4 regions of the Exiguobacterium sp. s149 genome follow, and region 3 is predicted to be linked to each of the others. Evidence: predicted binding sites of a transcription regulator. Region 3 holds the regulator's gene; each other region holds the start of a gene.

Region 1 (7,882 bases), on a different contig from region 3:
TGATCCTTCGAGCGCGTATTCGACTTTGCCGCCGTAACCCCAAGCGATTGTCGTGAGCAACCCGTGGTCCGATTTAACGGCTTCTTCGCCCGTGTTCATGAGCATGAAGCAACCTGTCCCGTACGTATTTTTCCCTTCGCCAGACTCGAAGCAAGCTTGACCGAAGAGGGCAGCCTGTTGGTCACCGGCCGCACCGGCAATTGGTACTTCGAATCCGAAGAAGTGGTACGGGATTGTGTTGGCATATACTTCACTCGACGGTTTGACTTCTGGGAGCATCGATTTTGGTACTGTCAAAATCTCGAGGAGCTCATCGTCCCACTTCTGTTCATAGATGTTGTACATGAGCGTCCGTGAGGCGTTCGAGTAATCCGTGACGTGGGCGTGACCGCCTGACAGTTTCCAGATGAGCCATGTGTCGATTGTCCCGAAGAGGAGGTCGCCGGCTTCCGCTTTCTCGCGCGCACCTTCGACGTTGTCGAGAATCCATTTGACTTTCGTTCCTGAGAAGTAGGCGTCAATCAAGAGGCCTGTCTTGTCGCGGAATAAGTCACCGTGTCCGGCCGCGTTCAGCTCGTCACAGATGCCAGCCGTTTGCCGCGATTGCCAGACGACCGCGTTATAGACTGGGCGTCCTGTCGACTTCTCCCAGACGACGGCCGTTTCCCGTTGGTTAGTGATTCCGATGGCCGCGATCTCTTTTGGATCGATATCAGCCGACCCGAACGCCTCGGCCATGACGGCGAGGACAGAACCCCAAATCTCGTTGGCGTTATGCTCGACCCAGCCCGGTTTCGGGAAGTATTGTTTGAACTCACGTTGCGCGACTGTGACGATTTTCCCGTCATGGTCGAAGATGATGGCCCGTGAGCTTGTCGTTCCTTGGTCAAGTGCTAAGATATAACGTTTTTCTTTCTCCATATGAGAGTGCCTCCTTAGAAATTAGAAAGATTATGGGACAAGAATGCCGTAAACCAATGCGGCGATGACCGCCCCGATGATTGGTCCGACGACCGGAATCCATGAATAGCCCCAGTCCGACGTCCCTTTGCCTTTGATTGGAAGAATCGCATGCGCAATCCGCGGCCCGAGGTCACGTGCCGGGTTGATGGCATATCCCGTTGTACCACCAAGTGAGAGACCGATTGAGACGACGAGGAAACCGACGATGAGCGGATTCAAGCCGTCCGTGAACGTGTTGGCCCCGAATGACAAAATTCCGAAGACGAGAACGAACGTACCAATGATTTCCCCGATCAAGTTGAACGGCGTGCTACGAATCCCTGGTGCGGTCGAGAAGGTGGCCAGTTTGGCACCTGGATCGTCGGTCACATCATAGTGCGGTTTGTAGTGCACGAACACGAGGACGGCCCCGATGAACGCCCCGATAAACTGTGCCAAGATGTAGGCTGGCACATCAGCCCAAGGGAATGAGCCTGCTGTCGCGAGCCCGACCGTGACGGCAGGGTTCAAGTGCGCCCCTCCATAAATTCCGGCTGCGTATACCCCGATCATAACGGCGAAGCCCCAACCGAACGTGATGACGACCCAACCTGCGTTCTCCGCTTTCGAATGACGGAGGACGACGCCGGCGACGACACCGTTACCGAGCAAAATGAGTAGCATTGTACCAATAATTTCGCTGACGAATGCTGACATGTGATACTCCCTTCCTTCCATATTAAATTTGGCTTACCACTTCATTATATGCCCCAAATGTAAGCGTTTCAAAACTGAATATGCAAAAAAATCCACTTTTCTTATGAAAAGTGGTTTTGATTGACAATACGCCGTCTGAAGTCGAGTCCAATCCCGACAAGAAAAGCGAGCAGGATCGCCAAACTGACGTATGCAAGCGGCGCGTAGAGGGCGGCACCGAGCTCGAGCGCAATCGAGACGATGACGGCCACATACAACCAGGCGAGCCGGGTGGAAATCTCTTTATCGTGATAACGATTCGTGAGCGAAGCGCCGAGTGGGGCCCCGATGAACGCCCCGACGACCAACGCGAGCGGTGTCATATAGTCGAGCGACAGCGACGGGAGATAGCCGACGAGTCCGCCAAGCGAGATGAACAGGACGGCGGCCAGGCTCGTCCCGACCCCGCGATGCGTCGAGAAGTCGAGCCAACTGACGAGGAGCGGGACGATGATGAAGCCGCCACCGATGCCGAGCAGAGCCGACAACAGTCCGGCCATCATCCCGAGGACGAGAGCCGCGACGAGCGATGATTTTTTCGGCTTCTGCGGTTTCGATGTTTTCTTTAATAGCGTAACGGCAAAATAAGATAGGATAGCCAGATAAAATAGGTTAAGCAACCAGTCGTATGTCCCCGAGATCGAGAGGACGAGCCGGCTAGACAGTTGCGCCGTGACGGCACCGGCCAAACCGACCGTGATGCCTGTCGACCAGGACACGTTGCCGAGCGATGTATGTTTCTTGGCGCCGGACAGGCTCGTCCCGACGACGAACAAGAGCGACGTAGCGACGGCCTCGGCCGCCGAGTATCCACTAAAGAGCAGCACCGGGACGATGATGACACCGCCGCCGATGCCGAAAAATCCGGACAAGGCGCCGACAATGGCACCGAGCGGGATAAAGAGAAGCGACCACATGACGACCAACTCGTTTCTGTTTAGATTCACTCTCCATGATAACGAAAAGCGGAACGATTTGGGAAGCATGTCAGAAGCGAATATTTGTTCGTGTATGTGATATAATCAAGGTACTATGCAAGGTACAGAAAGCGAGGAATATACATGGATAAGATTAGCGTTCCGTTTGACTTACAATCAGAATATAAGCCGGCCGGCGACCAACCGGAAGCGATTCGTCAGCTCGTCGAAGGAATCAATCGCGGCGACCGATATCAGACGTTGCTCGGGGCGACCGGTACAGGGAAGACGTTCACCGTATCAAACGTCATCCAAGAAGTGAAGAAGCCGACGCTCGTCTTGGCCCACAACAAGACGCTCGCCGGACAGCTCTACTCCGAGTTCAAAGAGTTCTTCCCGAACAATGCCGTCGAATATTTCGTCAGTTATTATGACTACTATCAGCCGGAGGCGTACGTGCCGTCGACCGACACGTTCATCGAGAAAGACGCCTCGATTAACGATGAAATCGATAAACTCCGCCACTCGGCGACATCGGCCTTGTTCGAGCGCGACGACGTCATCATCGTCGCTTCCGTCTCCTGTATTTACGGTCTCGGTAACCCGGAAGAATATAACAGTCTCGTCTTGAGTCTCCGTGTCGGGAAAGAGATGGGGCGCGACCAGATGCTCCGCAAACTGATTGACATCCAATATGAACGGAACGATATCGATTTCCAGCGCGGCCGGTTCCGTGTCCGCGGCGATGTCGTCGAGATTTTCCCGGCGTCACGCGACGAACAGTGCTTGCGCGTCGAGTTTTTCGGTGACGAAATCGACCGCATCCGCGAGATGGACCCGCTCACCGGTGAGATTATCGCCGACCGCGAGCACGTCTCGATCTTCCCGGCGTCCCACTTCGTCACCCGTGACGAGAAGCTGCAAAAAGCGATCGTCAACATCGAGGCCGAGCTCGAGGAACAACTCGCGAAGTTCCGCGAGGAAGGCAAACTGCTTGAAGCTCAGCGTCTCGAACAGCGGACGAACTATGACCTCGAGATGATGCGTGAGATGGGCTACTGTTCAGGCATCGAGAACTATTCGCGTCATTTGAACTTGACGGAGGCCGGTGCGACACCGTACACGCTCATCGACTACTTCCCGAAAGACTTCTTGCTCATCGCCGATGAGTCGCACGTGACGTTGCCGCAAGTGCGCGGCATGTATAACGGGGACCAGGCCCGGAAACAAGTGCTCGTCGACCACGGTTTCCGCCTGCCTTCAGCTAAAGATAACCGTCCACTCAAGTTCGACGAGTTCGAGAAGAAGTTGTCGCAAGCAATCTTTATCTCGGCGACACCAGGTCCGTTTGAGCTCGAACACACTCCGCACATGATCGAACAGATTATCCGGCCGACGGGACTGCTCGACCCGACGATCGAGATTCATCCGATCAAAGGACAAATCGACTACTTGATGGATCAGATTCGCGACCGCATCAAACAGGACGAACGCGTCCTCGTGACGACGCTCACGAAAAAGATGGCCGAGGACTTGTCGGACTATCTACGGGAAGCGGGCATCAAGGTCAACTATATGCACTCGGAAATCAAGACGCTCGAGCGGATTGAAATCATCCGTGACCTGCGTCTCGGGAAATACGACGTCCTCGTCGGAATCAACTTGCTGCGGGAAGGACTAGACATCCCGGAAGTGAGTCTCGTCACGATTCTCGACGCCGACAAGGAAGGATTCCTCCGTTCAGACCGGTCGCTCATTCAGACGATTGGGCGGGCTGCCCGGAACTCGAACGGGCACGTCATCTTGTTCGCTGATAAGATGACCGATTCGATGACGCGTGCGATTGAAGAGACCGACCGTCGTCGCTCGATTCAACAGGCTTATAATGAAGAACACGGCATCACGCCGCAGACGATCCGCAAAGAAGTACGTGGCGTCATCCGCGCGACGGTCGACGCCGAGGAGGATGTGCTCGAATCACTCAGCTCGATGAAACCGGCTGAACGTGAGGAAGCCATCGCCAAGCTAGAAGAAGAAATGAAACAAGCGGCCCGCGACCTCCAGTTCGAACGGGCGGCCGAATTGCGTGACTTAATCTTGGAGTTGAAGGTAGGGAATTAAATGGCTGAAAAGAAAAATGCGATCGTCATCAAAGGGGCGCGCGTCAACAACTTGAAAAACATTGATATCGATATTCCACGGGACCAGCTCGTCGTCTTGACGGGCTTGTCCGGTTCCGGGAAGTCGTCACTTGCGTTCGACACCATCTACGCCGAGGGGCAACGCCGTTACGTCGAGAGTCTATCGGCCTACGCCCGCCAGTTCCTCGGACAGATGGACAAGCCGGACGTCGATACGATTGAAGGGCTGAGCCCGGCCATCTCGATCGACCAGAAGACGACGAGCCGTAACCCGCGCTCGACCGTCGGGACGGTGACGGAAATCTATGACTACTTACGTCTTTTGTTCGCCCGTATCGGGAAGCCGGTCTGTCCGCGTCACGGTATCGAAATCTCGAGTCAGACCATCTCGCAGATGGTCGACCAAGTGATGGAGCTGCCGGAGAAGACGCGCCTGCAAATCCTGGCGCCCATCGTCTCGGGCCGCAAAGGGACGCACGTCAAAGTGTTCGACTCGCTCAAAAAGGAAGGGTTCGTCCGCGTCCGTGTCAACGGCGAGACGATTGAACTGACAGATGAGATCGAACTCGATAAGAATAAGAAACATTCCATCGAAGTCGTCGTCGACCGTCTCGTCGTCCGCGCCGACGTCGAAGGCCGTCTTGCCGACTCGCTCGAGACGGCGCTTCGCCTTGCCGACGGTCGGGCCATCATCGATAAGATGGACGGCACCGAGCTCCTGTTCAGCGAGCATCACGCTTGTCCGATTTGTGGGTTCTCGATTGGCGAACTTGAGCCGCGCATGTTCTCGTTCAACTCACCGTTCGGCGCCTGTCCGACGTGTGACGGGCTCGGTACGAAACTCGACGTCGACCCGGAACTCGTCATCCCAGACCCATCGAAGACGCTGAAGGAAGGCGCAATCGTCGCCTGGCAGCCGACGAGTTCGCAGTATTATCCGCAACTGCTCGCCTCGATGTGTAAACACTTCGACATCGACATGGATGTGCCGTTCGAACGCCTGTCCAAGCGGGACCAAGACCTCGTCTTGCACGGAACGGATGAAGAGTCGTTCTTGTTCCGTTACGAGAACGATTTCGGACAAGTCCGGACGAACACGATCTTCTTCGAAGGGGTGCTCCGTAACATCGAGCGCCGCTATAAAGAGACGACGTCGGACTATATCCGTGAACAGATGGAGACGTACATGGCGACACACGCCTGTCCGACATGTAGCGGCTATCGGTTGAAGGAAGAAACGCTCGCCGTCAAAATCACGGGCCACCATATCGGCCAAGTGACGAACTTGTCGGTCGTCAACGCCATCGACCTGTTCGATTCGATCATGTCGGAACTGAGCGAGAAAGATATCGCCATCGCCCGTCTCATCTTGCAAGAAATTTGCGAGCGGCTCAGCTTCTTGAACAACGTCGGTCTCGACTATTTGACGTTGTCACGCGCCGCTGGGACGTTATCGGGCGGAGAAGCGCAACGGATTCGTCTCGCGACGCAAATCGGTTCGCGACTCACGGGCGTGCTCTACGTCCTCGATGAACCGTCAATCGGGTTGCATCAACGGGACAACGATCGCTTGATTGCGACGCTCAAACAGATGCGTGATATCGGCAACACGCTCATCGTCGTCGAACACGACGAGGACACGATGATGGAGGCCGATTATTTGATCGACATCGGACCGGGCGCCGGGGAGCACGGGGGTCAAGTCATCGCCGCCGGCACACCGAAGCAACTCATGAAAAACAAAAACTCACTGACGGGCCAATATTTGTCAGGCAAGAAGTTCATCCCGCTCCCGGCCGAACGCAAAGTGCCGGATGAACGCTTCTTGAAGATCTTGAAGGCGGAAGAGAACAACTTGAAAGGGGTCGACGTCTCGATCCCGCTCGGTATGTTCATCGCTGTCACCGGTGTGTCCGGTTCCGGGAAGTCGACGCTCATCAATGAGATTCTGTATAAATCGCTCGCCCATCACATCAACCGGGCCAAAGCGAAGCCAGGGAAGCATAAGAAGATTGAAGGGCTCGACCATATCGACAAAGTCATCGATATCGACCAGTCACCGATTGGACGGACGCCGCGATCGAACCCGGCGACATATACCGGCGTGTTCGATGACATCCGCGACGTGTTCGCCTCGACGAACGAGGCGAAGATGCGCGGCTACAAGAAGGGCCGCTTCAGTTTCAACGTCAAGGGTGGCCGCTGTGAGGCGTGTCGCGGGGACGGAATCATCAAAATCGAGATGCACTTCTTGCCGGACGTCTACGTGCCGTGTGAAGTGTGTCACGGGAAACGCTATAATCGTGAGACGCTTGAAGTGAAATATAAAGGCAAGACGATTGCCGACGTGCTCGATATGACGATCGAGGAAGGGCTCGACTTCTTTGATAAGATTCCGAAAATCAAGCGCAAGATTCAGACGATTTATGACGTCGGTCTCGGCTATATGAAACTCGGCCAACCGGCGACGGAACTGTCGGGCGGGGAAGCACAGCGCGTCAAGCTCGCCTCTGAGCTCCATAAACGTTCGACCGGCAAGACGATTTATATTTTGGACGAGCCGACGACGGGACTTCATGTCGATGATATCGCCCGGTTGTTGAAAGTGCTGCAACGCCTCGTCGAGAACGGGGACACGGTACTCGTCATCGAGCATAACCTCGACGTCATCAAATCGGCCGACTACTTGATTGACCTCGGACCTGAGGGCGGCGACGGTGGCGGTACAATCGTCGCGACCGGGACTCCGGAAGAAGTCGCTGAAGTGGCAGCCTCGTATACGGGCAAGTATTTGAAGCCGGTGTTAGAACGGGATTCGGCCCGAGCGAAACCAAAAGCAGGAAAACGGAAGTAAGGTATAGAAATGATGAGAAACGGGAACATGATTGACGTGTAACCAAATCGAAGGGGGAAACGAACAGTGAAACAAGAAATGCGTGAACTGATTCTCCAGCAAGTGAAAGATGGAAAGCTGACGATTGAAGAGGGCATGACCCAACTCGAACGACTGGAACGGCTCGAACCTGAGCGCGTCCAAGCGCTCGAGGAACGTCAAGAGACGGAGAAAGTCGATGCGTATTCGGTCGAGTCGCTCACGACGAAACTGACGTCGGCCGTCGAAGGACT
Region 2 (7,882 bases), on a different contig from region 3:
AATCAAAGCAATCGTCGACAAGAGGCAAAAGAGGCCAAATATTTGCTCGAACGACGACGTGAGCGGTTGCGTCCCTGTCGTCACGTTCAGGTAGAGGAAACCGTAAATCGTCATGGCGAGCATCGTCGAGGCAATCCGGATGGACCGACTGACGTTCGGCATGAAGAATACGCCATAGGCGACCATGATGATGAAATAGTGGACGTTCGCACCCCAACCGAGCACGACCGTCGAGATAATCGCGTTATAGACGACTTCGACGAACAGACCGACGAAGAACGCCCGATACAATCGTTTATGTACAAAATAAAAGGATAACGTGTAATAGAGAATGCTGAGTAGATTCGACCAGGCGAGTACCGTGACGCCGAGTTGCCAAAACGTGATCAAGAACACGACGTGGATGAGCCAAGCGAGCGCGTTCCCGTAAAAAGTGATGCGGTAATTATATAGTGTACCGCGACGTTCCTCATAGGCAGTTCCCACGCGAACACCTCCTGAATCTTAGTATACCGAACTGTCATCGATTTGCCCATGGGCGTTCGAGAATCAAGTCAATCCCAACCTCGAAAACGTCTTGAATACGTCATTATGATTGCGTGAAATATCTATTTCACGCAACGTTCGCTCACACTTCATTTTCATCCGAGACACACATCGACCTGTGATCCGGAGAAATAACGTCATATAATCCGGTTTACATAATAAGTTATGGTGAACCAATTGATTTGTTTTAAAAATTTGAAAGAGTTACAGTTGTATGATAAAAGAAAATAAAGCTTGAAACGGTGATTCAGGTAAAGGTACACTGAGAACGTAAACAAAAGGGGGATTTCAGGATGGACGATCAACGTTTGAAACAATGGCTCACCGAGGCGAAGACGATTGCTGTCGTCGGCGTGTCAGCGAACCCGAACAAGACCGCGAACCAAATCGCAGACTATTTGATCTTGCAAGGTTACACAGTCATCCCTGTCAATCCAACGCTCGAGACGTGGAACGGACGCAAAGTCTATCCGACGGTCGAGAGCATCCCGGGGCGCGTCGATATCGTCGACGTCTTCCGACGCAATGAGTATTTGGCCGGCGTGGCCGAAGATGCCGTCCGACATGGGGATGTCGGTCTCGTCTTCAACCAGCTCGGGCTCACCAGCCCGGACGCCGAGCGGATCGCTCGCGATGCCGGACTCGACTACATCGAAAATCGATGCATCTATGTCGAGCACGCCCGCCTTCTCGGTTAAGACCTACCTCCTTGGTAGGTCTCCTTTTTTTCACGAGCCCCGCTCGCGGAGGGAGGCTTGCCAGAATCTAAAAACAGCTATACAATAGGATAGAAAAACGAACGTGTGTTCGAAATTGAGGTGATGAAGATGTCAACAGACTTATTTAATTACAATGAAGACGCCATCCAGGTGCTCGAAGGACTGACTGCTGTTCGGAAACGTCCGGGGATGTATATCGGTTCGACCGACCATCGCGGCTTGCACCATCTCGTCTATGAGATCGTCGATAACGCGATCGATGAGGCGCTCGCCGGATTCGGTGGCCAAATCGACGTGACCATCCATAAAGATGACGCGATCACGGTACGCGACCACGGGCGTGGTATGCCGACCGGGATGCACGCCTCCGGCAAACCGACGCCAGAGGTCATCTTCACGGTCCTCCACGCCGGCGGTAAGTTCGGCCAAGGTGGCTACAAGACGTCAGGTGGACTCCACGGGGTCGGCGCCTCGGTCGTGAACGCACTCTCGAGCAAGGTCCTCGTCACGATTTATCGCGACGGCAAAGTGTTCGAGCAGACGTTTGCCGACGGCGGGATTCCGCAGACGACGCTCCTCGAGACCGGAAAGACGCGTCAGACGGGGACGAGCGTCTACTTCAAACCGGACGCCTCGATCTTCTCGACGACGACATATAACTACGACACGCTCGCTGAACGGCTCCGTGAATCGGCATTCCTGTTAAAAGGATTGACGATCACGTTGACGGACGAGCGTTCGGATAAAGAAGAGACGTTCCATTACGAGGAAGGGATTGCCGAGTTCGTCCAATATTTGAACGACGACAAGGCGACGCTCCATCCGATCGTCTACTTCGAAGGGACGGAGAACGATATCGAGCTAGAGCTCGCCTTCCAGTTCACGGACGCCTATTCTGAGAACGTCCTCTCGTTCGTCAACAACGTCCGGACTCGTGACGGCGGCACACACGAGGTCGGCGCCAAGACGGCGATGACCCGCATCGTGAATGAATACGCCCGTAAGAACGGATTGTTGAAAGAAAAAGACAAGAACCTCGACGGCGGTGACGTCCGCGAAGGCTTGACGCTCATCGTCTCGGTACGGATCCCGGAAGAATTCCTCCAGTTCGAGGGGCAGACGAAATCGAAACTCGGTTCGCCCGAGGCACGTACGAGCGCTGATGGTGTCATGGCCAAACAACTGACGATTTTCCTCGAGGAGAACCCGCAGATGGCGACGATGCTCATCAAGAAGGCGATCCGCGCCGCCCAGGCCCGTGAAGCCGCCCGGAAAGCCCGGGAAGAGGCGCGCAACGGCAAGAAGAAGAAACGTTCGAGCATCTTGAACGGAAAACTGACGCCGGCGACGTCGAAGAACGCCGCCAAGAACGAACTGTTCCTCGTCGAGGGTGACTCGGCCGGCGGTTCGGCTAAACAGGGTCGTGACCGGACATTCCAGGCCATCCTGCCGCTGCGCGGGAAGGTCATCAACTCGGAGAAGTCGAAACTCCAGGACATCATGAAGAATGAGGAAATCAATACGATCATCCACGCGATCGGTGCCGGGGTCGGCCATGACTTCGACCTTGAGGACTGCAATTTCGACAAAATCATCATCATGACTGATGCCGATACGGACGGGGCCCACATCCAAGTGCTCCTGTTGACGTTCTTCTTCCGTTATATGCGCCCGCTCGTCGAGGCCGGCAAAGTGTTCGTCGCCTTGCCGCCGCTCTATCGCATCTCGAAAGGGAAAGGCAAGTCGGAACAGTTCGAGTACGCCTGGGACGAAGAGGCGCTCGAGAAGCTCGTCAAAGTGTATAAGAAGGGCTATATCCTCCAGCGCTACAAAGGTCTCGGTGAGATGAACGCCGACCAGCTGTGGGAGACGACGATGAACCCGGACACACGGACGCTCATCCGTGTCACGGTCGACGACGCTGCCGTCGCCGACAAGCGTGTCTCGGTGCTCATGGGAGACAATGTCGCCCATCGCCGTGAATGGATCGAGGAGAACGTCGCCTTCGGCCTCCAGGAAGATGATTCAATCATCGCCAATGAACACGTGACTAAAGCGATTGAGGAAGTGATGTAACGATGTCGACGATTCAACATATTTTAAACTTGTCGCTCGAACAGGTCGTCGGTGACCGCTTCGGGCGTTACTCGAAATATATCATCCAGGACCGGGCCCTCCCGGACGCGCGCGACGGGCTCAAACCCGTTCAACGCCGCATCCTGTATGCGATGCACCATGAAGGCAACACGAACGAGAAACCGTACCGCAAATCGGCCAAGACGGTCGGGAACGTCATCGGTAACTATCACCCGCACGGTGATAGTTCCGTCTATGAGGCGATGGTACGCCTATCGCAGGACTGGAAGTTGCGTTACCCGCTCATCGACATGCACGGGAACAACGGCTCGATGGACGGCGACTCGGCCGCCGCGATGCGGTATACCGAGGCCCGTCTGTCGAAGATTGCCGGCGTCATGCTGACGTCGATCTCTAAGAACACGGTCGACTATACGCCGAACTTTGACGATTCGACCGAAGAGCCGCTCGTTTTGCCGTCACTCCTCCCGAACCTGCTCATGAACGGGACGACGGGGATCTCTGCCGGTTATGCGACCGAGATTCCGCCGCATAACTTGACCGAGGTGCTCAACCTCGCCATCGCCCGCTTGAAAGGTGAGGTCGAGACGACGAATGACGCATTCCGTTATATGCAAGGACCTGACTTCCCGTCTGGCGGGATCGTCATGGGCAAAGACGGCATCTTGAAGGCGTTCGAGACCGGCAAAGGCAAGGTCATCATCCGTGCCAAATCGGTCATCGAGCCACTTAAGGGCGGCCGTGAACAGATCACCATCACCGAACTCCCGTATGAGGTGAACAAGGCGAACCTCGTCAAGAAGATGGAAGAGCTCCGTCTCGACCGCAAAGTTGAAGGTGTCGCCGAAGTCCGTGACGAGACCGACCGGACCGGCGTCCGCGTCGTCATCGAGTTGAAGAAGGAAGCCGATGCGGAAGGTGTGCTCCATTTCTTCTTGAAGCATACCGATCTGCAGCTCGCCTACAACTACAACATGGTCGCCATCGTCAACCGGACACCGAAACAGATGGGACTCTTGTCGATCATCGACGCGTACTTGAAGCACGTCGAAGAGGTCGTCACCCGTCGCACGACGTTCGAGCTCGACCAGGCGAAGAAACGCGCCGAAATCGTCGACGCGCTCGAACAGGCCATCTCGGTCCTAGACGAGACGCTCGAACTCATCCGTTCGGCCAAAGACAAGTCCGAGGCGAAACAGAAGCTCATGGAGCGGTTCTCGTTCACGGACCGTCAAGCCGAAGCGGTCGTCATGCTCCAACTGTATCGGTTGACGAACACGGATATCGTCGAGCTCCAAAAAGAGGCGAAGGCGCTCCAAAAAGAGATTGCTCGCCTCGCCAACATCTTGAACGTCGACGCGACGAAACGGAAGCTCATCTCGAAAGAGTTGACCGCACTCCGTGACGAGTTCGGCGACGCACGGCGCTCGGTCATCGAGTCCGAGGTCGAAGAGTTGAAACTGAAGACAGAGGTCATGATCGCCGTCGAAGAGACGATGGTGTTCGTCAGCCGCGACGGTTACGTCAAACGTTCATCGATGCGCTCATATGGCGCCTCGAGCGACGAGATGCCGGAGATGAAGCAGAAAGACCGTCCCGTCCTCGTCACCCAGGCGATGACGACGGACCACTTGCTCGTCTGGACGAACAAAGGCAGTTACTTGCTCATCCCGGTCCATCAGATTCCAGAGTCGAAATGGAAAGACGCCGGTCAGCATGTCGCCAACCTTGTGCCGATCGAAGGCGAACAAGTCGTCTCGGCCGATGTCGTCTCGACGTTCGAGACCGACGCGCATTGCCTGTTCGTCACGCGTGAAGGCATGGTCAAACGGACGCCGCTCCGTGACTATGACGCCCAACGCAAGTCGAAAGCGCTCATGGCGCTCAAGTTAAAAGGTGACGACGAGGTCGTCTTCGCGGGCATCAGTGACGGTCCAGGACAACTGTTCCTCGTCTCTGAGCGCGGCTATGGCCTCTGGTTCAAAGAAGACGACGTTCCGGTCGTCGGCCAACGTGCCGCCGGCGTCAAAGCGATGAACTTGAAAGATGGCGATGTGGTCGCCGATGCCTTTGCCTTCTTCACACCGCCGCTGTTCGTCCTCGTGACGCAACGTGGAGCGGTCAAGAAGATGAAGCTCGAGGATCAGTTCGACTGCACGAACCGCAACTTGCGCGGGACGATGCTCATCCGCGAAGTCAAATCGAAACCGCACCAGATTCGTCGTGTGCTCCCGGTGCATGACGATGAAACGCTCCACATCATCGGGAAAGAGAAAGCGAAGACGGTCAAGACGAAGCAATTGACGCTCTTGGACCGCTACGCCAACGGCTCATTCGTATTTGATGAAGAGACGTTCGGTGAGATTGAGGACGTGTACCTCGATTGAGATCGAACAAAACCCTGTACCAGAGACGATTGTCTTTGCTACAGGGTTTTTCTTATGGATTCAAAGCTCCGCCTTTATCAGATAGCGCTCCAAATCGGCCTGTTGGCGCAAATGATGACGGCTATGCATCTCGATGAGGTCGTACCATTCCTGGGCGTTCAGCCAACCGAAACCGCCATGTCGGGCTTTGACGTCAGGGTTTGCCGCGCGGGCGAGCGGTTCAAGGCGGTTCAAGCGTGCAGATAACTCGTCGATTCGTCCTTCGAGCGTCTCGCGCTTGTCCGTGTTGTTCGGGGGTTGGTTCATCTCATCAGGTAAGCGGATTTTGACCGGTGGGAAACCACCCATCCGGAACAATCGTTCACCGAACTCGGTCTTCCCGAGCGGTTGTTCTTCAGTGGAAGCGAGACACCGGTCAATCTCGTCCGCATATTCCTCGGCCACCACGATGATATGGTCGTACATCTGTCCGATTGACCAGACGTCTGCTGCTGCCTGATAACGGAGCTGCCGCTCGGTATAGCCGTCCAAGTCTGCTTTGAACTGGGATAACAGTGAAATCGGCATGTCCAACCTCCTTCGATTTGATTCTCTATCCAGTATAACACGGGGGCATCAGTTGATTTTTTCAACTCCATGTCACATTAGTTTCTCTTAGGAGCGGGTATTTCTAAAAGGAACAACGATCCCTTTTGGCGAATGGGACAGGAGGACAAATCATGGGGGGATACGTATGTCACAGTGGCTCGATTGGGCCAAGCGGCTACAGGCGCTGTCACAGGCTGGCTTGACGTTTACGAAAGACGAGTTCGATCGAGAACGTTACCTCGAACTCCAACGAATCGCGACCGAGATGTTCGAGCAACAATCTAATCTTGCTTTGCATGAAATCACCGAATTGACCCACGTCGATGGTTATCCGACACCGAAGCTCGACGTCCGAGGCGTCGTCTTCAAGGATGACGCAGTGTTACTCGTCAAGGAAAGGTCAGACGGACTTTGGACGCTTCCGGGTGGCTTTTGTGAGATCGGACTGTCCCCGGCAGAGAACATCATCAAAGAGATCGAGGAAGAGGCCGGTTTCGACGTCGCACCGATTCGGCTGCTTGCCTTGTTCGATATGCATCATCACGACCATCCGCCGTTGTCGCAGCATTACTATAAACTGTTTATCGAATGCGAGTTGATTGGTGGAGAGGCGCAAATTAGTCATGAGACGAGCGAGGTTGCGTTCTTTACACGAGACGCCTTACCACCTTTGTCACTTGCGCGGAACACGCGAGAGCAGCTCTATATGTGTTTTGAGGCCCGTTGGCAAGAAGATTGGACCACGTTATTCGATTAAGGGGAGGGGATTCCATGAAAGTCACACGTTTTGATCACGTCCATCAACTGACGTTTTTCGCACCCATCTTACCAATCAACGTCCAACTGATTGAACGTGAGCTCGGGCTTGTCTTGATCGATACAGGGCTCGCGCAGAACGCGGAATCGATTTTAGCGTATATCGAGACGTTCGAACGCCCGCTTCTCGCTATCTTGTTGACGCATGCCCATGGAGATCATGTCGGCGGTGTCGATACGATTTTGAAAGCCCATCCTCATGCCGAGCTGTACGTCTCGAGGCGCGACGCCCGTCTCCTTGAAGGGGACCGGACGACTGACTCGGACGAGCGGGCTCTCAAACTGAAGGGTTCTCTCCCGAAAATCCACTCCTTGCCGGATAAATTGCTTGACCCAGGTGAGCGGCTGTTCGGCTTACGGGTCTATCCGGCAGCGGGTCATACCCCTGGTTCGATTGCTTTTTTCGATGAGAAAGAGCGGATTTTGTTTGCGGGAGATGCATTTCAGACGCGTGGGGGAGTCGCCGTGGCAGGGGACGTCCGTCCGTTGTTCCCGCTGCCGGGTATCGCGACATGGGATAAGCGTGCAGCGTTAGAGCATGCGGAGAAGTTGCTCGATCTCGCACCGCAACGTACGTTCGTCGGCCATGGACAACCAGTCGCCGGGACACATCGGCTCTATTTGGCACTGAAGCGGGCCAAACGCAAGCAAGCACGTCTATTTTTACGATAATCCGGGGGTGCTCACAGGTGGAATTACGCGAGATTCAGACGACAGATTATCAACTGG
Region 3 (7,882 bases):
GTCAGCTCGCCTTGTTCAATCAAATAGGCCCCATAGCCAATCGATAAGATATATGAGAGGCCGACGATTCCGAAGATGGTCGGGTCGTATAGGGCATCGATTTTGGCGACGCGGACGTTCTTCGCCATGACTTCGTCGGATAACTTCTCGAACGAGTCGACGTCGCGGCCGACTTCCCCGGCCGATTTCAATACCCGGACACCGCTGACGCTCTCTTGGACTTTATCATTCAGTTCGGAGAATGCCGCCTGAGCGACCCCGAACCGATTATGTAATAGTTTCCCGTATCGTGTCGTTAACGCGACCATGATCGGCAGCGGCAACAGCGCTACGACCGTCAACTTCCAACTAATCGTCGTCACCATCGTGATGATGACGAACGTCCCCATAGTAATGCTGTCGACGAGTGTCAAAATCCCCGCACCCGCCGTCGTCGAGACGGCTTGGACATCGTTCGTCGCATGGGCCATCAAATCCCCGACCCGCGACTTCTTATAAAAGCGTTGATCTAAATCGGTGAAATGGCGATAGAGCTGACTCCGCAACATCCGACCGAGCCGAATCGAAGCCCCAAAGATAAAGTACCGCCAGAAGAAGCGGGCCACATAGTTTCCGATGCCGACGGCCGCGAGCCCGCCGAGCAACATCCACAATAAATCTGTTTCGAGCGATTCTCGGTTGATCTCATCGACGATTCGGCCGATGATGCGTGGCGGCACGAGTTCGAGCGCCGCAACGAACATGAGTAGGACGATACCGAGCGCATACGTCCGCCATTCGAGCTTGAAGAACCAAGCTAATTGTTTGAATACACGAATCTGAAACACCCCCTATGTTGTCTTGAATTCAGACTATTCTTTTAGATTAGCGAAAGTTTGTTCGATTGTCTAACAAAAAATGGATACAAAAAGCACTTTGCGGGCGCAAAGTGCTTCGGTCGATCCGGTTTATTTCTTTTCGTTCTTCATTTGAACGTTCATGGCGCGCATCACTTGGTTGACTTTCTTCTGTGACGGCTTTTGACCCATTTGCATCATCAATGTACGAATCATATCTTCGTTGATCGGTGGGTTCTGTTCGAGGTAGTTCATCATGTATTTACGAGCGATAAAGAAACCGATCGCAATACCCCCGATTAGTGCTGCCACGATCAGAAGAATCCAGAATAATGTACTCAAGGCTTAACCTCCTCTACCATATGAAACATCGTTTTTTACTATACACTATATTACGCTAATTCGCTAGTCGTCTGTAAAAAAAGTGGTGACCCAAAACTCCGGGCCACCACTGATAGTAAGCGATTAAAGTGATTTGACAGCAGCGACGACGTTGTCGACCGACATGCCATATTCTTTCATGAGGAGATCCCCAGGGGCAGAGGCACCGAACTTGTCGATTCCTAGTACTTTACCGCCGAATCCGACGTATTTGTACCAGCCGAGTGTCGCACCCGCTTCAAGCGAGACACGCTTCGTGATTGACGAAGGAAGGACCGACTCTTTGTATTCTGCTGACTGTGCTTCGAACAATTCCCACGAAGGCATCGAGACGACAGCCGCGTTCACGCCGTCAGCCGCGAGTGCTTCGCGAGCTTCGACGAGGACGTGTACTTCAGAACCTGTACCGAGAAGGAGGACGTCCGCCTCGTTCGAGTTACCGGCGACGACGTAGCCACCTTTAGCCGCTTCTTCAATCGACGTGCCTTCGAGTTCTGGCAACGCTTGACGCGTCAAGACGAGAAGTGACGGTGATGATTTCGTCGTGATTGCTTGCTTCCAAGCCGCAATCGTCTCTTTTCCGTCAGCCGGACGGAGAACAGACAAGTTTGGCATCGCACGGAAGCTCATCAAGTGCTCGACCGGTTCGTGTGTCGGGCCGTCTTCGCCGACCGCGATTGAATCGTGTGTCAAGACGAACGTCGATGGGATTCCCATGAGGGCCGCGAGTCGTACCGCTGGACGCAAATAGTCTGAGAAGACGAAGAATGTCGCGCCGTAAGGAAGGACACCACCGTGGAGTGCCATACCGTTGACGGCAGCTGCCATTGCGAATTCACGGACGCCGAACCAGATGTTGCGGCCTGCTGGATCTTCATCGAAGTCTGCAGCACCTTTAATCATCGTGTTGTTCGAGCCTGCGAGGTCAGCCGAACCACCGAAGAGTGTCGGCACCGCTTTAGCGATTGCGTTCAGTACTTCACCGCTCGTTTGACGTGTTGCTTTCTTCGAACCGATTTCGAACGTCGGCAACTCGCTGTCCCAACCTTCTGGGAGCTCGTTGTTCACTGCACGCTCGAACTGGGCACCGAGTTCAGGGTGTGACGACTTGTAAGCCGCGACGAGTTCGTTCCAGTCCGCTTCCGCTTTGGCACCTGGCTCAACGACTTTCTCATTGAACAAGTCGTAGACTTCGGTCGGTACGTAGAAGTTTTCGCCTTCCCACTTATAGAACTGCTTCGTGAGCTCGATTTCAGCTTCGCCGAGTGGTGCACCGTGTGATGCCGATTTGCCTGACTTGTTCGGTGAACCGAAGCCGATAACCGTCTTCACTTCGATGAGGGTCGGTTTCGACGTTTCCGCTTTCGCTTCGTCGATTGCTTTCGCGATTGTATCGATGTCCGTGCCATCTTCAACGCGAATCACTTGCCAGCCGTAAGCGTTGAAACGATCTTCGACACTTTCTGAGAACGACTTGTGAAGGTCGCCATCGAGTGAGATGTCGTTTGAATCATAAAGGACGACGAGCTTTCCGAGTTTCAAGTGACCAGCGAGCGAGGCAGCTTCTGCCGACACGCCTTCCATCAAGTCACCGTCTCCGCAAATCCCGTATGTGAAGTGGTCAACCACTTTAAACTCATCACGGTTGTAAGTCGCTTCCAAATGCTTTTCAGCCATCGCCATACCGACTGCCATGGCAATCCCTTGGCCAAGCGGTCCAGTCGTCGCGTCGACACCAGGCGTGTGACGGTACTCTGGGTGTCCAGGCGTCTTCGAATTCATTTGACGGAACGATTTGAGGTCGTCGAGTGAAAGGTCGTAACCAGATAAGTGAAGAAGCGAGTACAAGAGCATCGAACCGTGTCCCGCTGAAAGAACGAACCGATCGCGGTTGAACCAGTTCGGGTTTTTCGGGTTGTGACGCATCTTATCCGTCCAAAGTGTGAACGCCATCGGAGCCGCACCCATCGGCATCCCCGGGTGACCAGAGTTCGCTTTTTGGACCGCATCAATTGAGAGCGTCCGAATCGAGTTAATCGCTAATAATTCTTTAGTAGTTGTTTCCACTAATTTCATCCTCTCTGTTGTTACAAAGTTTCTACCCGTCATATTTTAGCATACTCATTCGTGTGTCACAACTAATTAATTAGTATAACACATTGAATGGAATCGTTTACTTCCTTTCGTCCAAAATCAGTCCAATAAGTCCCCCTGATCCCCGTTCGCGTATAACAAACATGCACACCCTATATGAAATAGGATGTGCATTCGTGGTCACTCCGAGCGATGTCGTTTCTGCTCGTCTTTCAATTTTTCAGGCGTTACATCGTTCCCGTCCGGATCGACGACCTTCATCCCCATCATTTGTGATTTGAATGATTGGCGGAACGCTTGCAAATATTGTTGGCGCAGCGCTTGCTGCTCGTCCATCTCTTCTGATGACAGTCCATCTGTCTTGGCTTTGTTGGCGAGAAAATTGATTCGCTCCAACTGTTCAGGTGCTAGCATCAGGCTCGCCCCCTCTCTACTGAATTTGTTCTTCTACTGTACAAAATCAGCGAGCAGGATTCAAGTTTCTGGCACTGATACGTGCTCCAAATAACGACGGTTCACGGTCGCTTTCGACACCTCATAGCCAAAACCACGTAGCGTGGCGGCAATTTCAGCGAACGTCAGTCCGCGCTCGCGCAGTTGGACGATCTCTTCGATCGGGACTTCGATTCGGCTCCGACCGCCTTGATCGTGATGTTGGATGTTGCGGTGCGGGTTGAACCCGTTCGCGACCGCCCGACGCATGCCGCGTGAGATTTTCGCATTATGGATTTTACGCTGGTACTCCTCGACGACACTGACGATTTCAAGCACCATCTTCTCGGCATCCGAGAAAACGTATTCATCGGACGATTGCATCGTCAACAAGCGGACGTTATGTTTCATGAGCGTATGCAAGATGGCGATTTTCGCGTTCCCTCGTCCGAGGCGGCTGTCATCGCTGACGAGCACGGCATCGAGATTAGACGTCGAGACGTGCTCCAACAAATCGAGCAACCCCGTCCGATTGACCTCATACCCACTCTCTTGCTCACTGATCACATCGACGATTTCGGCGTCAAGACGTTTCGCCATCCGCGTCAGTTCGTCCGCTTGGCGACCGAGTGACGTCTCTTGCGTGGACTTGTTCGTCGACACGCGACAATAAATGACGACTCGCATCCCGTCACTTCCTTTCTTTCCATTCGCCCTCTACGATACACAGGTTCGGGGGCTGTTCGCAATCAGAAAAGATTATTCGGCGGCGAACCACGTCGTCTTGTCGTCTTCTTTCTCAGCGCGTTCGGCGAGAAGCTGTGCCTCGAGCGACTCGGCCTCCGTCAAGGCGACTTCTTCTTCGACGCTATGCTCGATCACCGGTTCGGTCGCGACGACATCGACGTCGTGGCGCATCTCCCCGACCATATAAAACGCGAACATTCCAAGTGCCAACATGCCGACTAAAATGATTCCATTGATTGTGTCTCTCATAACGATTACCTCCTGGGAATAAGAATACACGTTCTCGAGAACGTCTGTTCGTTTATCTGTTCTCATCATAAAACAAGAACTTCTGTTCGGTCAAGTAGAAAAAAACGAACGAATGTTTGTGCGCTCATGTGTTCTTGTGTTAAACTAAACCCATAAAGAATAGGATGCGTTCGCAGGTTATTCGACATAATCGAGGTGAAATCCATTGAAAAAAATGTCAGCAAGACAACAACAGATTCTTGATTTTATAAAAGCCGAGGTCCGGGCGAAAGGGTATCCACCTTCCGTTCGTGAAATCGGAGAGGCAGTCGGACTCGCATCGAGCTCGACCGTCCACGGCCACTTGGACCGTCTAGAGAAGCGTGGATTGATTCGACGTGACAAGACGAAGCCACGTGCCATCGAGATTTTAGATGAAGAGATGTCAGTCGTGGAAGACCATGATGCCGTCATGTACGTGCCGGTCATCGGGAAAGTCACGGCCGGTACGCCGATCACGGCGATCGAGAACGTGGAAGAGCACTTCCCGCTCCCGGCCCACGTCGTCGGTTCCGACAACGTCTACATGCTCTCTGTCTCAGGGGACTCTATGATTAACGCGGGGATCTTGGATGGGGACCGTGTCCTCGTCCGTCAACAGAACACGGCCGACAATGGAGAGATTGTCGTCGCCATGACGGATGAAGGTGAAGCGACCGTGAAGCGGATTTATAAAGAAGCTTCGAAAGTTCGCCTCCAGCCGGAGAACGACGAGCTCGAAGCGATGTATTTCGATAACGTGTCGATTTTAGGGAAGGTCATCGGTGTATACCGCACGATTCACTAATGGCTAGTGGCAAGACACATACCCGTACGAATCTCGTGGCAATCGGTGCTCTTGCGATTGCCACGCCTTTTATTGACATCGATGTTCCGACCGTGTTCCTGCTTGGCGCCCTAATCGGGACGTTCTGGCTCTCCCCGGACCTTGACTTAAAGTCGGACGCCTATTATCGATGGGGACCGCTTCGGGGCTTTTGGCTCCCTTATGTGAAGATTATGCCCCATCGGTCGTTATTCTCGCATTTTCCGCTCTTGAGCGATCTGATCCGGGTCATCTATCTCGGTTTCCCGCTCACGCTCGTGCTCACGGTCACGCCGTATGAGGAAGCTGTCAGATCGTGGCTCGACCTGAACGGGGCAGCATGCTTCTTCGGACTCGCTTTCGCGACGACGCTACATACGACGCTCGACTATGCGTCCACGTTCTTCAAACGTGCGTTTTAAGCAAATGCTTATGCCATACACCCAAAAGGGCAACCCGTCTATTAGACTGGGTTGCCCTTTTTCGAACCGTCGATTGTCTCTAAAACATTTATCAGTCGTCTCGTTTATGCAACACGAGTCGAGTTTCGGCAACTTCTCGTCCATTTACCAACAGGACGATTCGATGCGCACCCGGATAATGTCGACGCGTCGTCAAGTCTGACCAGTTGTGGACTCTGCTCGCTGCAAGTTTTGCTCCCCCAGCGACGGTTTTATTCGTAAAAAGAAACGCCTTACGACTCGCTTTCCCATTCGCTTTTATAAAGTCGATGGCGTATTCGACCCGAATATATGCAGCATCGCCTGGACGAATCGACACATCGTATTGAATCTCGCACGCCTCACCTATGCTGAGCACATTCGGATGTATAGTAATCGATGAGTTGACGGTCAAATCCGTTTCTTGCGTATAACCAAACAATGTTAACGCGTCCGGGTGTGCGGATTTAATTAACGTTCGGCACGCGTGTCTGATGACCCAGTCGGTATGGGGATGTTCGCCTTGCCATCGACGCGAGACTTCGAGCACGGCTTCCGGGTGATCTTTCGAGATATCGTTGAGATTGTTGGCGACACTTTTCCTTACATATAATGATGGGTCTTCTTTTAATAACTCTAAAACTGCCAACACGGGAGCCGGATTTTCTCTGAACATCGGTAATGACTCCGCCCACGGAAGACGAGGACGACAGCCTTCACTTGCCAATCTCCGCACATGCTCATTCGGATGCTTGGCCCATGCCATCATGCGATCCATCACTCGCGTCGAATCACGAAGCAGAAAAGCTCTGATTGCGAATTCGGAAGACGATTTCTGCGTGAAGAGTTCAAGTGCTGACATCGAGCGTTCCCAATGTTCTTCCGCCTGTCCATACACTTCTACGAAGTCGGGAAAGAATAAATATGGAAAACCGATACAATCGTCTGCAATGTTAACCAATACGTCCAAAGCTGACTCGTAATCTTCAGGTAAAAACTGGCCGAGCTTTGTCGAGATACGGCGAGTCCGCGCTTTGAGTGCTAACGCTTCCCATGACTCATCAACGATTGATGCGACAAATGCTTGTATATCAAACGATGGGTACACGGATTGAATCCGCCGCCCAAATTCTAATAAAAACCCCTCATCATACACGTCTTTTAATGGCGTTGCCATTGCTTGGCCCCCTCTATCTGCTTCGATTACGCTCATATTTTCAATAACCGCTTTTCATTATATTGATTAATTAGAATGAATGACACAAAAAGAGCTCTGAATGAGCACTTCTTGCGAAGACTCATTCAGAGCTCTGGTTTTTAAAGGGGATATCCTTTATTAGTCGACTTAGTAGAGCGTCATGTACTGATCGCGTTCCCACTCCGTCACTTGGGTGCGGAACATATCCCACTCGATTTCTTTCAACTCGAGGAAGTGCTCACCGATATGCTCGCCAAGCGATTCCATGACGACTTTGTCAGTACGGAGTACTTCGAGCGCGTCGAAGAGCGTAGCCGGAAGATCGTCAATCCCGTTAGCAACACGTTCTGGCTTGTCCATGACGTAGATGTTGCTGTCGATTGGCTTCGGTGCTGTCATATCTTTCTCAATTCCATCGAGACCTGCAGCCAATAGTGTGGCCAAAGCGAGGTACGGGTTTGCTGCCGGGTCGACCGAACGTACTTCGATTCGAGTCGAGAGACCACGGGCCGCTGGTACACGAACGAGTGGTGAACGGTTGCGCGCGCTCCATGCTACGTAGCAAGGTGCTTCATAACCAGGAACGAGACGCTTGTACGAGTTGACAGTCGGGTTACAAACAGCCGTGAATGCACGGGCATGCTCGAGAATCCCTGCCGTG
Region 4 (7,882 bases), on a different contig from region 3:
TTCAGGTCTAGTGTTCAATACAGGTGAGAATTGAAAGGTAGTGACACTGAAAATTAAAGAAATGCCTGTATAGTCTTTCATGGATTTGTTTTTAATATTGCTTTTTGTTCTCTCCATATAGGTTGCCATTCTATCTTCCAAATTCTCATAACTTCTTAAGCGTGAACTCCACACTCCAACCTCATTTAAAGCCTTAGCGATTTCTACCTCTTGCTCTCCGTCTATGTAAGAACTCACTTCGTATTTTTCCTCAACACCGTCAGGGCGTAAAACCACAAAATCGTAATTTTGATTTCCTATAATGATTTTGACTTTTGCATCTGCAGGAAAATAGGGGGAAAGTGAAAACACGTATGCTGGAACAAACTCTTCTTGAAACTCCTTAAACCAACCTTTACGTAACCTTGAAACTGCTAAAGCACGCCGATCACGTTTTAGAAGTTCAATTATTTCTTTGAAGTAACTATCCATTTCACTTGGAGAACGGTACTTTGAAAGGTCTTTTAGAATGTTTAGCTGGTTTTTCATAAGTAAATCCCTTTCTTGATTAATATTATTGCCGATATGTCCAAACAGTTTTTCTCATTGTATATCAATTCAGTTCTATACGTTTTGATTATAAGTAAGATTATTATCTCTGTTTGTTTTGTCGATTATGTTAACGTTTCGCTAGAGTCGTTTACAAAGGTAAGGGACAGGCGTACACTGAACTCGTTTTCGACCTCATTGAAAGAAGGAATGCAAGAATGGACAACTTCATGACATCACGCCAAGGATGGCAAAAAGACATCTCGGCCGGGATCACCGTCGGGGTCGTCGCCGTGCCGCTCGCGATGGCGTTTGCGATCGCCTCAGGTGTCGGACCGGTGTACGGCCTGTACACGGCCATCATCGCTGGGATTCTCGTCAGCCTGTTCGGGGGCTCGACGTTCCAAATCGCCGGACCGACCGGCGCCTTCATCCCGATTGTCTCGGGCGTCATGCTCGCGCACGGCTATGAAGGGCTGCTTGTGACGACGTTCCTCGCGGGGATCCTGTTGTTCCTCATGAGCGTACTCCGCGTCGGACGACTCATCCGCTTCATGCCGCGCGCTGTCACCATCGGGTTCACGGCCGGAATCGCCGTCGTCATCTTCGTCGACCAGCTCGATGAACTGTTCGGCATCACGTTCGAGAAGGCACCGCACTTCCACGAGAACTTACTGAAGCTCGTGACGTCGTTACATGAAGCGAGCTTATGGCCTGTCTTCATTGCCGCCATCGGTTTCTTGACGCTCTGGCTCGTACCGAAACTGCCCGTGAAATTGCCGCTGTTATTGATGGCGATGCTCGTGCCGACGTTCGTCAGTCTCGTCATCCCAGGGGAAGTCGCGACGATTGGTAGTGCCTATGGCGGCATCCCGAGCGGACTGCCTGAGTTCAACTGGCTCGTGATCGACCTCGATTTGATTGCGACGCTGTTGCCATCGGCGTTCGCCATCGCCTTCCTCGGGGCGCTCGAGTCGCTATTGTCGGGTGCGGTCGCAGACGGCATGGCCGGCACGAAGATGAACCCGGACAAGGAACTGTTCGGGCAAGGGCTCGCCAACGTCGTCGTCCCGTTCTTCGGCGGGATTCCAGCGACCGGCGCCATCGCCCGGACGGCGACGAACATTCAAGCCGGGGCCGTCAGCCGCCGCTCCGGTGTCATCCACGGGTTGACGGTGCTCCTCGCCGTGCTCGTGTTGGCACCGCTCGCGAGCTATGTCCCGCTGGCCGCACTCGCCCCAATCTTGATGCGCGTCGCTTGGAACATGTCGGAGCGGCACCACGTCTTCGAGATGCTCAAACATCGGTCGTCCGAATCGCTCGTCCTGCTCGTCACGTTCGGGCTGACCGTCTTCGTCGACCTCGTCGTCGCCGTCGAGGTCGGGGTCATCTGTGCACTCGCCTTGTTCGCGAAACGGATGGCCGATACGATCGACGTCCGCGAACAGACGGAACGGTACGTGACGCGCGACGGCCAAGTCGTCTTCAGCGTCGAGGGACCGCTCTTCTTCGGGGCGATTGAGATGTTCGAGCATGTGTTGAATCATATCCATGACGAGCCCGACGTGTTCATCTTCAACTTCCACCGTTGTCCGGTCATCGATGTGACGGCCGTCGAAGAGATTCGCCGCGTCGTGCGGGAATTGAAAGCGGCCGACCGTCGTGTCGTCTTTGCGCACTTGTCGACACCGGTGCGCCAGACACTCACGCATTACGGCGTGCTCGACCACGTCGACACGTTCGAGACGACGCAGGAAGCGATTGACGCGTCTTAACGGACGGACAGTATCTGACCGAACGGGATGCGGCGCACGTCCGTGTCGAACAGCTCGACTTCACGCTCCGCATAATAGATGGCATGAACGTAGCCGCGCACCGTATGGGTCATGCCGTTGTCGAACAGCGTCAGCTCAACGGCGTCACCTTCACGGATGGCGCGTTCGAGCTCGGTCTGCCACAAGTAGAGCAATTGCTCATCCAAGTCGGGCAGCTCAATCTTTTGGACGTGGGCGTAATATTTCTTCAGCAGCGCCACGTGCTCGGGCATGAGGAACGGAATCCATTTCAATTCACCGCGGTCTTTGTAGCGGGTCTGGCTCATGACGATTCACCTCCTTGTTTATGTCCGCCGATGAGGCGTTGCCGCGTCCGGAGCGGACTGTCTTTCAATAAACTCGATGCTGGGCGGATCGTGCCGCGTCCGAAGCGGACGTTCAAGCTATCGACGAGATCGAGGAAGTCGAACCGGCGCGCCCGGGCCCACTCATCCTCGAAGAAGGAGAGTTGGACATGGTCGCTCCTTGGCTCGAGCTTGCCGAGGGCGACCGAGACGTAACGGACTGCCTCCGTCTCGTCCCAGGCGTCGAGGAAAAGCGTCAACAACACCGGCAAGAACTCGCGCTCGTCCGCTGTGAAGCGGGCGAGCTTTTTTTGTTTGCTGAAGCCGCGCCGCTCGCTCGTCCGAGTGTAGCGGACGCCGAGATGGATGCTGCCGCCGACGAGTCCAGCCTGTCGCGTCCGCATCCCGACCTCGACGGCGATGGCTTGTAAGACGAGCCGGATGGCCGCGTACGTCGTATAGTCTTTCATGAGCGTGATGCCGTGGCCGATCGTCCGGGGCCGCTGCCGCTTCGCGCCGAACAAAGAGCTCGGTGGGAGGATTGTCGGCGACTCATCGATACCCCAGGCGTGATGCCACAGCTCGGCGCCAATGACGCCGAATTTCTCATGGAGCGTCTCGAGCGGATAGCGGGCGAGGTCGCCGATCGTGTCGATGCCGAGCCGCCGGAGATGGACTTCCATCTTCGCACCGACGCCCCACATCTTGCCGATCGGGGCCGGGTGAATTAATCGTTCGACGTCGTGGAGGAAACAGCTGGCGACACCCGTCTTCTTCCCATGAAGGTCGAGGACGAGCTTGGCGAGGACGTTGTTCGGACCGATGCCGATCGTGACCGGGATGCCGGTATAGCGGAAGACGGTCGAGCGGATGAGGCGGGCGAGGTGCGCATCGTTCCCGAACAGCCGCTCCGTCCCCGTCAAGTCGACGAGCGTCTCGTCGACCGAGTAGACGCGGATTGCCTCCGGGGGTGCGAACTGATGCAAGATGTGGACGATTTGCACGGATACGTTCAAATAGTGGCTCATCCGGGCCTCGGCGTAGATGATGTGCCGCCGCTCGTGCCACGGCAACCGGTCGATGTGGAAGCGCCGGGAGCCGGTCTTGATCCCGAGTTGTTTCATCGGCGGTGTCGCGGCGAGGACGAGGGCGCCGTGATCTTGGAGGTTTGATAAGACGACGAGCTTCGTCTTGTACGGGTTCAACTTGCGGGCGGCGCACTCGCAACTGGCATAGAATGAGACGCTGTCGATACAAAAAATCCGACGTCGCATAGCCACCTCTCCTTTTTTACGAACAAGCGTTCTGTTTTTCTCATCGTATCACGGTCTCACGCCGTCTCAAATAGAAATTGAAAAAGAATTTGTTAGATTTGAAATTTGAGGATTAATTTACAAAAAACAGATGGTTGCGTTTACAAGCTGATGATATAGTAAAAGATGTTGGGACATTTTTAGAAAAAGGGGAAATGGATATGAGAACAGCTTTAAAATGGACGATTGCGACAGCGCTCGTATTACCGGCGACGTTACCGCTCCACGCACCGAACGTGCTCGCGTCAGAAGACGTTGTAAAGCTCCGCTTCTTGGAGACTACAGACTTACATACGAACATCACGAACTACGACTATTTTCAGGACAAAGTCGACAACACAATCGGGTTGACGAAAGTCGCGACGTTGATTCAGCAACATCGCACGGACGCCGGCAAGCCGAACACGTTCCTATTCGATAACGGGGATACGCTTCAAGGGACGCCGTTCGGGGATTACGTCCGCGAGCAACACCAAAAAGCACCAGGCGCGTTCGAGCATCCGATGTATCAAGCGATGTCGGCGCTCGAGTTCGACGCCGTCACACTCGGGAACCACGAGTTTAACTTTGGGCTCCAGTTCTTGTATGACGCGATGCAAGGGTCGAAAGGAAAGCTTCGCTTCGTCAACTCGAACGTGAAGGACTTGTCAGGTGAGCCGATCGTCTCGAAATACAATGAAGACGGACAAGAAGTCCAAATCATTGAGCGCCAAGTCGTCGACGGGGACGGTGAGACACATACAATCAAAGTCGGTGTCTTCGGTGTCGTGCCGCCGAAAATCATGTCGTGGGATTCAGGGAACCTCCAAGGCAAGGTGACGGCAGATGATATGGTACCGGCAGCAAAAGCGGCCGTCGCCAAATTGAAAGAGCAAGGTGCGGACGTCGTCGTCGCGCTCGCGCACTCAGGGATCGGGGAAAGTGCGGCACTTGCGGAAGAACAGTCAGATGGGGAAGAGAACGTCGGCTATGCGCTCACGAAAATCGAAGGGCTCGACATGGTCATGACCGGTCACCAGCACGGTCGTTTCCCAGACGCGAATGGCATGTTCACTTCATTCCCGAATGTGGATATGAACAAAGGGACAATCAACGGCAAGCCGGTCGTCATGGCGAACAACCAGGGGAAAGACCTCGGTGTCATCGACCTCGACCTCGAGCTCGTCGACGGCAAGTGGAACGTGCTCGACGCGAACGCGAAACTCGATACAGTCAAGGCGGACACACCGGTCGACCCGACGATCGCCTCACTCATCGACGCGGACCATAAGGCGACAATCGAATACATCAACCGCCCGGTCGGTGAGATTCAAGACGACATCCAAAGCTACTTCGCGCTCGTCCGTGACGACGCGTCGGTCCAGTTCGTGACGAACGCGCAGAAATGGTACGTCGAGAAAGAACTCGCGACGAACCCAGAGCTCGCGGCGTATAAAGAGCTCCCGATCCTTTCAGCAGGGGCACCATTCAAAGCCGGTAACCGTCAGTTGACGGACGCCAGCTATTACACAAACATCCCGAAAGGCTCAATCGCATTGAAAAACGTGGCCGACCTATACGTCTTCCCGAACACGCTCGAAGTCGTCAAAGTGACAGGCGCGGACGTGATGGACTGGCTCGAGATGTCAGCTGGGGCTTACAAACAAGTGTCGGATACGAACGATGAATTGCTCAACTTGGAGTTCCGCAGCTACAACTTCGATATCCTTGACGGCCTCACGTATGAGATTGACGTGACGGGTCCAGCCAAGTTCGATGCGGGCGGGAAATTGATTCCGGAAAACAAAGATGCGAACCGCATCAAGAACGTGAAGTACAACGGCAAGCCGATCACACTCGACCAAGAGTTCCTCGTCGCGACGAACAACTATCGGGCTGGCTCGACATCGTTCCCAGGTCTCGGTGGCGGGAAGAACATCGTCTATCGTTCGGCGTATGAGACACGGAACGTCATCTCGGACTATATCGTCTCAGGCAAGCTCGAATACAAAGCGGATGACAACTGGAAGATCGTCGCTGATGCGAAACGGACAGCCAAGTTCGAGACGGCAGACGCCGGCAAACAGTACGTCGACCTGTATGAAGGCATCGAAGCGACCGAGACGACACGTCCGGATGCGGCGAATCGCTTGTTCCGCACATACACGATCGAACTCGATCAAGCGGCAGTCGAACTCGCCCTCACGGTGAACACGATCAAGCCTGGCGCAAAAGCGGTGACAGGGACGACGACACCGAACGCCAACGTCACGTTGAAAGATGGCGACAAAGTGCTCGCGACAGCGAAAGCGGATCAAGACGGCGCGTACACACTCGTGACGAAACCGCTCAAGCTCCGTCAACCGCTCACCATCGTCTCTGAACTCGATGGCGCTTCAGTCACGGAAACGAAAGTCGTCGGAGCTGGCTTCGTCGGCACGCCGGCGCTCGCGTCGAAGTTGACGTACGCCAACACGAACGTCATTACCGGTAAAGCGACACCGGAGACGAAGTTGACGCTCAAGCGTGACGGCAAGACAATCGCCTACGCGACGGCTGACAAGAACGGATCGTTCGAATTCACGAAACGGGCCGGCTTCATCTATGGCGACTATGAAGTCGTCGCCAAAGACGTGACGGGAACGGTCGTCAAAGCGAAGGCATTCACGCTCAAGAAAGCGGCCATCGCGACACCGAAGAACACGAAAGGTGTGAAAGCCGGCACGAAAGCAATCATCGGGAAAACGACACCGGGAGCCGTCGTCGTCTTGAAAGACGCGAAAGGCAAACAAGTCGCCAAAGTGAAAGCGAGCTGGGCCGGAACGTATACATTCACATTCAAAAAAGGTCTCGCCAAAGGAAGCTACGCGGTCATCGCGAGCGACTATACTGGCGCAGGGGCGAAGCAAGCGAAGTTCGCCTTGAAATAAGTGATTCAACCGAGACGGCGTCCTGCGGGGCGCCGTTTTTTCGTGTTCGAAAAAGTGTCAAAAAAATGAACGAAACCCCTTACAAAAAAGTGGTAACTGCTGTATAATCAGTCACGTAAGCGTTTACATTATACGCGTAAAACAACGGGATTCATTTTTCGGGGCCGACGGGGATCGGCTACATATGCACAAAAGGGGACAGCACACATGATTACATTCTTTATTGCCTTGGCGATTTTATTCGTCGGGTACAAAGTGTACGGCAGCTATGTCGAGAAGACGTTCGGCATCAAAGAAGAACGCACGACGCCTGCCTATGCGTCACAGGACGGCATCGACTACGTGCCGATGGGGAAAAAACGGAACTCGATGATTCAGTTGTTGAACATCGCCGGCGTCGGACCGATTTTCGGACCGATCATGGGGGCGCTATACGGACCGGTCGCTTTCCTCTGGATCGTCTTCGGGTCGATTTTCGCGGGAGCGGTACACGACTATTTGACGGGCATGATCTCGCTTCGTAACAACGGAGCGCACTTGCCGCAACTCGCTGAGAAGTTCCTCGGCCGCTCGCTCCGCCACGTCGTCAACGGGTTCGCACTTTTGCTTTTACTCTTGGTCGGGACAGTATTCGTCACATCACCGAGTAATATGATCAACAACTTGTTCGACGGCAATGCGACGACGCTCACAATCGTCATCTTCGCCGTGTTCGCCTACTACATCTTGGCGACGCTCCTTCCGGTCGATAAAATCATCGGACGCATCTATCCGTTCTTCGGGGCGCTCCTCATGATCAGCGCCGTCGGGATCGCTGTCAGCCTGTTCGCACAAGGCTACCAGATTCCAGAGATGACACTCACGAACATGCATCCGGATGGCTTGCCGATTTGGCCGCTCCTCTTCTTCACCATCTCATGTGGGGCGTTGTCTGGTTTCCACGCCACGCAGTCACCGATCATCTCGCGGACGACGATGAAAGAAAGCAATGGCCGTGAAATCTTCTACGGCAT

Evidence for each region. The regulator LexA, encoded in region 3, represses DNA repair genes until DNA is damaged. The targets are predictions, from matches to a motif close to CGAACATATGTTCG.
Region 1: the regulator LexA is predicted to act here: its motif matches at 2,693-2,706, upstream of uvrB (excinuclease ABC subunit UvrB).
Region 2: the regulator LexA is predicted to act here: its motif matches at 1,343-1,356, upstream of parE (DNA topoisomerase IV subunit B).
Region 4: the regulator LexA is predicted to act here: its motif matches at 3,941-3,954, upstream of KNP81_RS01465 (Y-family DNA polymerase).

Annotation. Positions count from the first base shown of each region.
Region 1 covers NZ_JACSLZ010000001.1:335,715-343,596, reverse strand. Annotated here, with positions in the region: gene glpK (glycerol kinase GlpK) at 1-921, opposite strand, end outside; gene KNP81_RS01705 (MIP/aquaporin family protein) at 952-1,659, opposite strand; gene KNP81_RS01700 (sulfite exporter TauE/SafE family protein) at 1,761-2,645, opposite strand; gene uvrB (excinuclease ABC subunit UvrB) at 2,760-4,736, shown strand; gene uvrA (excinuclease ABC subunit UvrA) at 4,737-7,610, shown strand; gene KNP81_RS01685 (DUF4097 family beta strand repeat-containing protein) at 7,677-7,882, shown strand, end outside.
Region 2 covers NZ_JACSLZ010000008.1:55,863-63,744, forward strand. Annotated here, with positions in the region: gene KNP81_RS15470 (GGDEF domain-containing protein) at 1-486, opposite strand, end outside; gene KNP81_RS11435 (CoA-binding protein) at 840-1,244, shown strand; gene parE (DNA topoisomerase IV subunit B) at 1,374-3,341, shown strand; gene parC (DNA topoisomerase IV subunit A) at 3,344-5,749, shown strand; gene KNP81_RS11450 (DinB family protein) at 5,810-6,316, opposite strand; gene KNP81_RS11455 (NUDIX hydrolase) at 6,483-7,094, shown strand; gene KNP81_RS11460 (MBL fold metallo-hydrolase) at 7,109-7,825, shown strand; gene KNP81_RS11465 (GNAT family N-acetyltransferase) at 7,843-7,882, shown strand, end outside.
Region 3 covers NZ_JACSLZ010000010.1:76,022-83,903, forward strand. Annotated here, with positions in the region: gene KNP81_RS12735 (ABC transporter transmembrane domain-containing protein) at 1-818, opposite strand, end outside; gene KNP81_RS12740 (YneF family protein) at 948-1,178, opposite strand; gene tkt (transketolase) at 1,302-3,293, opposite strand; gene KNP81_RS12750 (DUF896 domain-containing protein) at 3,492-3,725, opposite strand; gene KNP81_RS12755 (YneB family resolvase-like protein) at 3,786-4,430, opposite strand; gene KNP81_RS12760 (hypothetical protein) at 4,503-4,739, opposite strand; gene lexA (transcriptional repressor LexA) at 4,945-5,565, shown strand; gene KNP81_RS12770 (metal-binding protein) at 5,565-6,005, shown strand; gene KNP81_RS12775 (DNA alkylation repair protein) at 6,097-7,200, opposite strand; gene glnA (type I glutamate--ammonia ligase) at 7,369-7,882, opposite strand, start outside.
Region 4 covers NZ_JACSLZ010000001.1:290,519-298,400, reverse strand. Annotated here, with positions in the region: gene KNP81_RS01480 (hypothetical protein) at 1-528, opposite strand, end outside; gene KNP81_RS01475 (SulP family inorganic anion transporter) at 747-2,303, shown strand; gene KNP81_RS01470 (YolD-like family protein) at 2,300-2,629, opposite strand; gene KNP81_RS01465 (Y-family DNA polymerase) at 2,626-3,921, opposite strand; gene KNP81_RS01460 (bifunctional 2',3'-cyclic-nucleotide 2'-phosphodiesterase/3'-nucleotidase) at 4,122-6,869, shown strand; gene KNP81_RS01455 (carbon starvation CstA family protein) at 7,077-7,882, shown strand, end outside.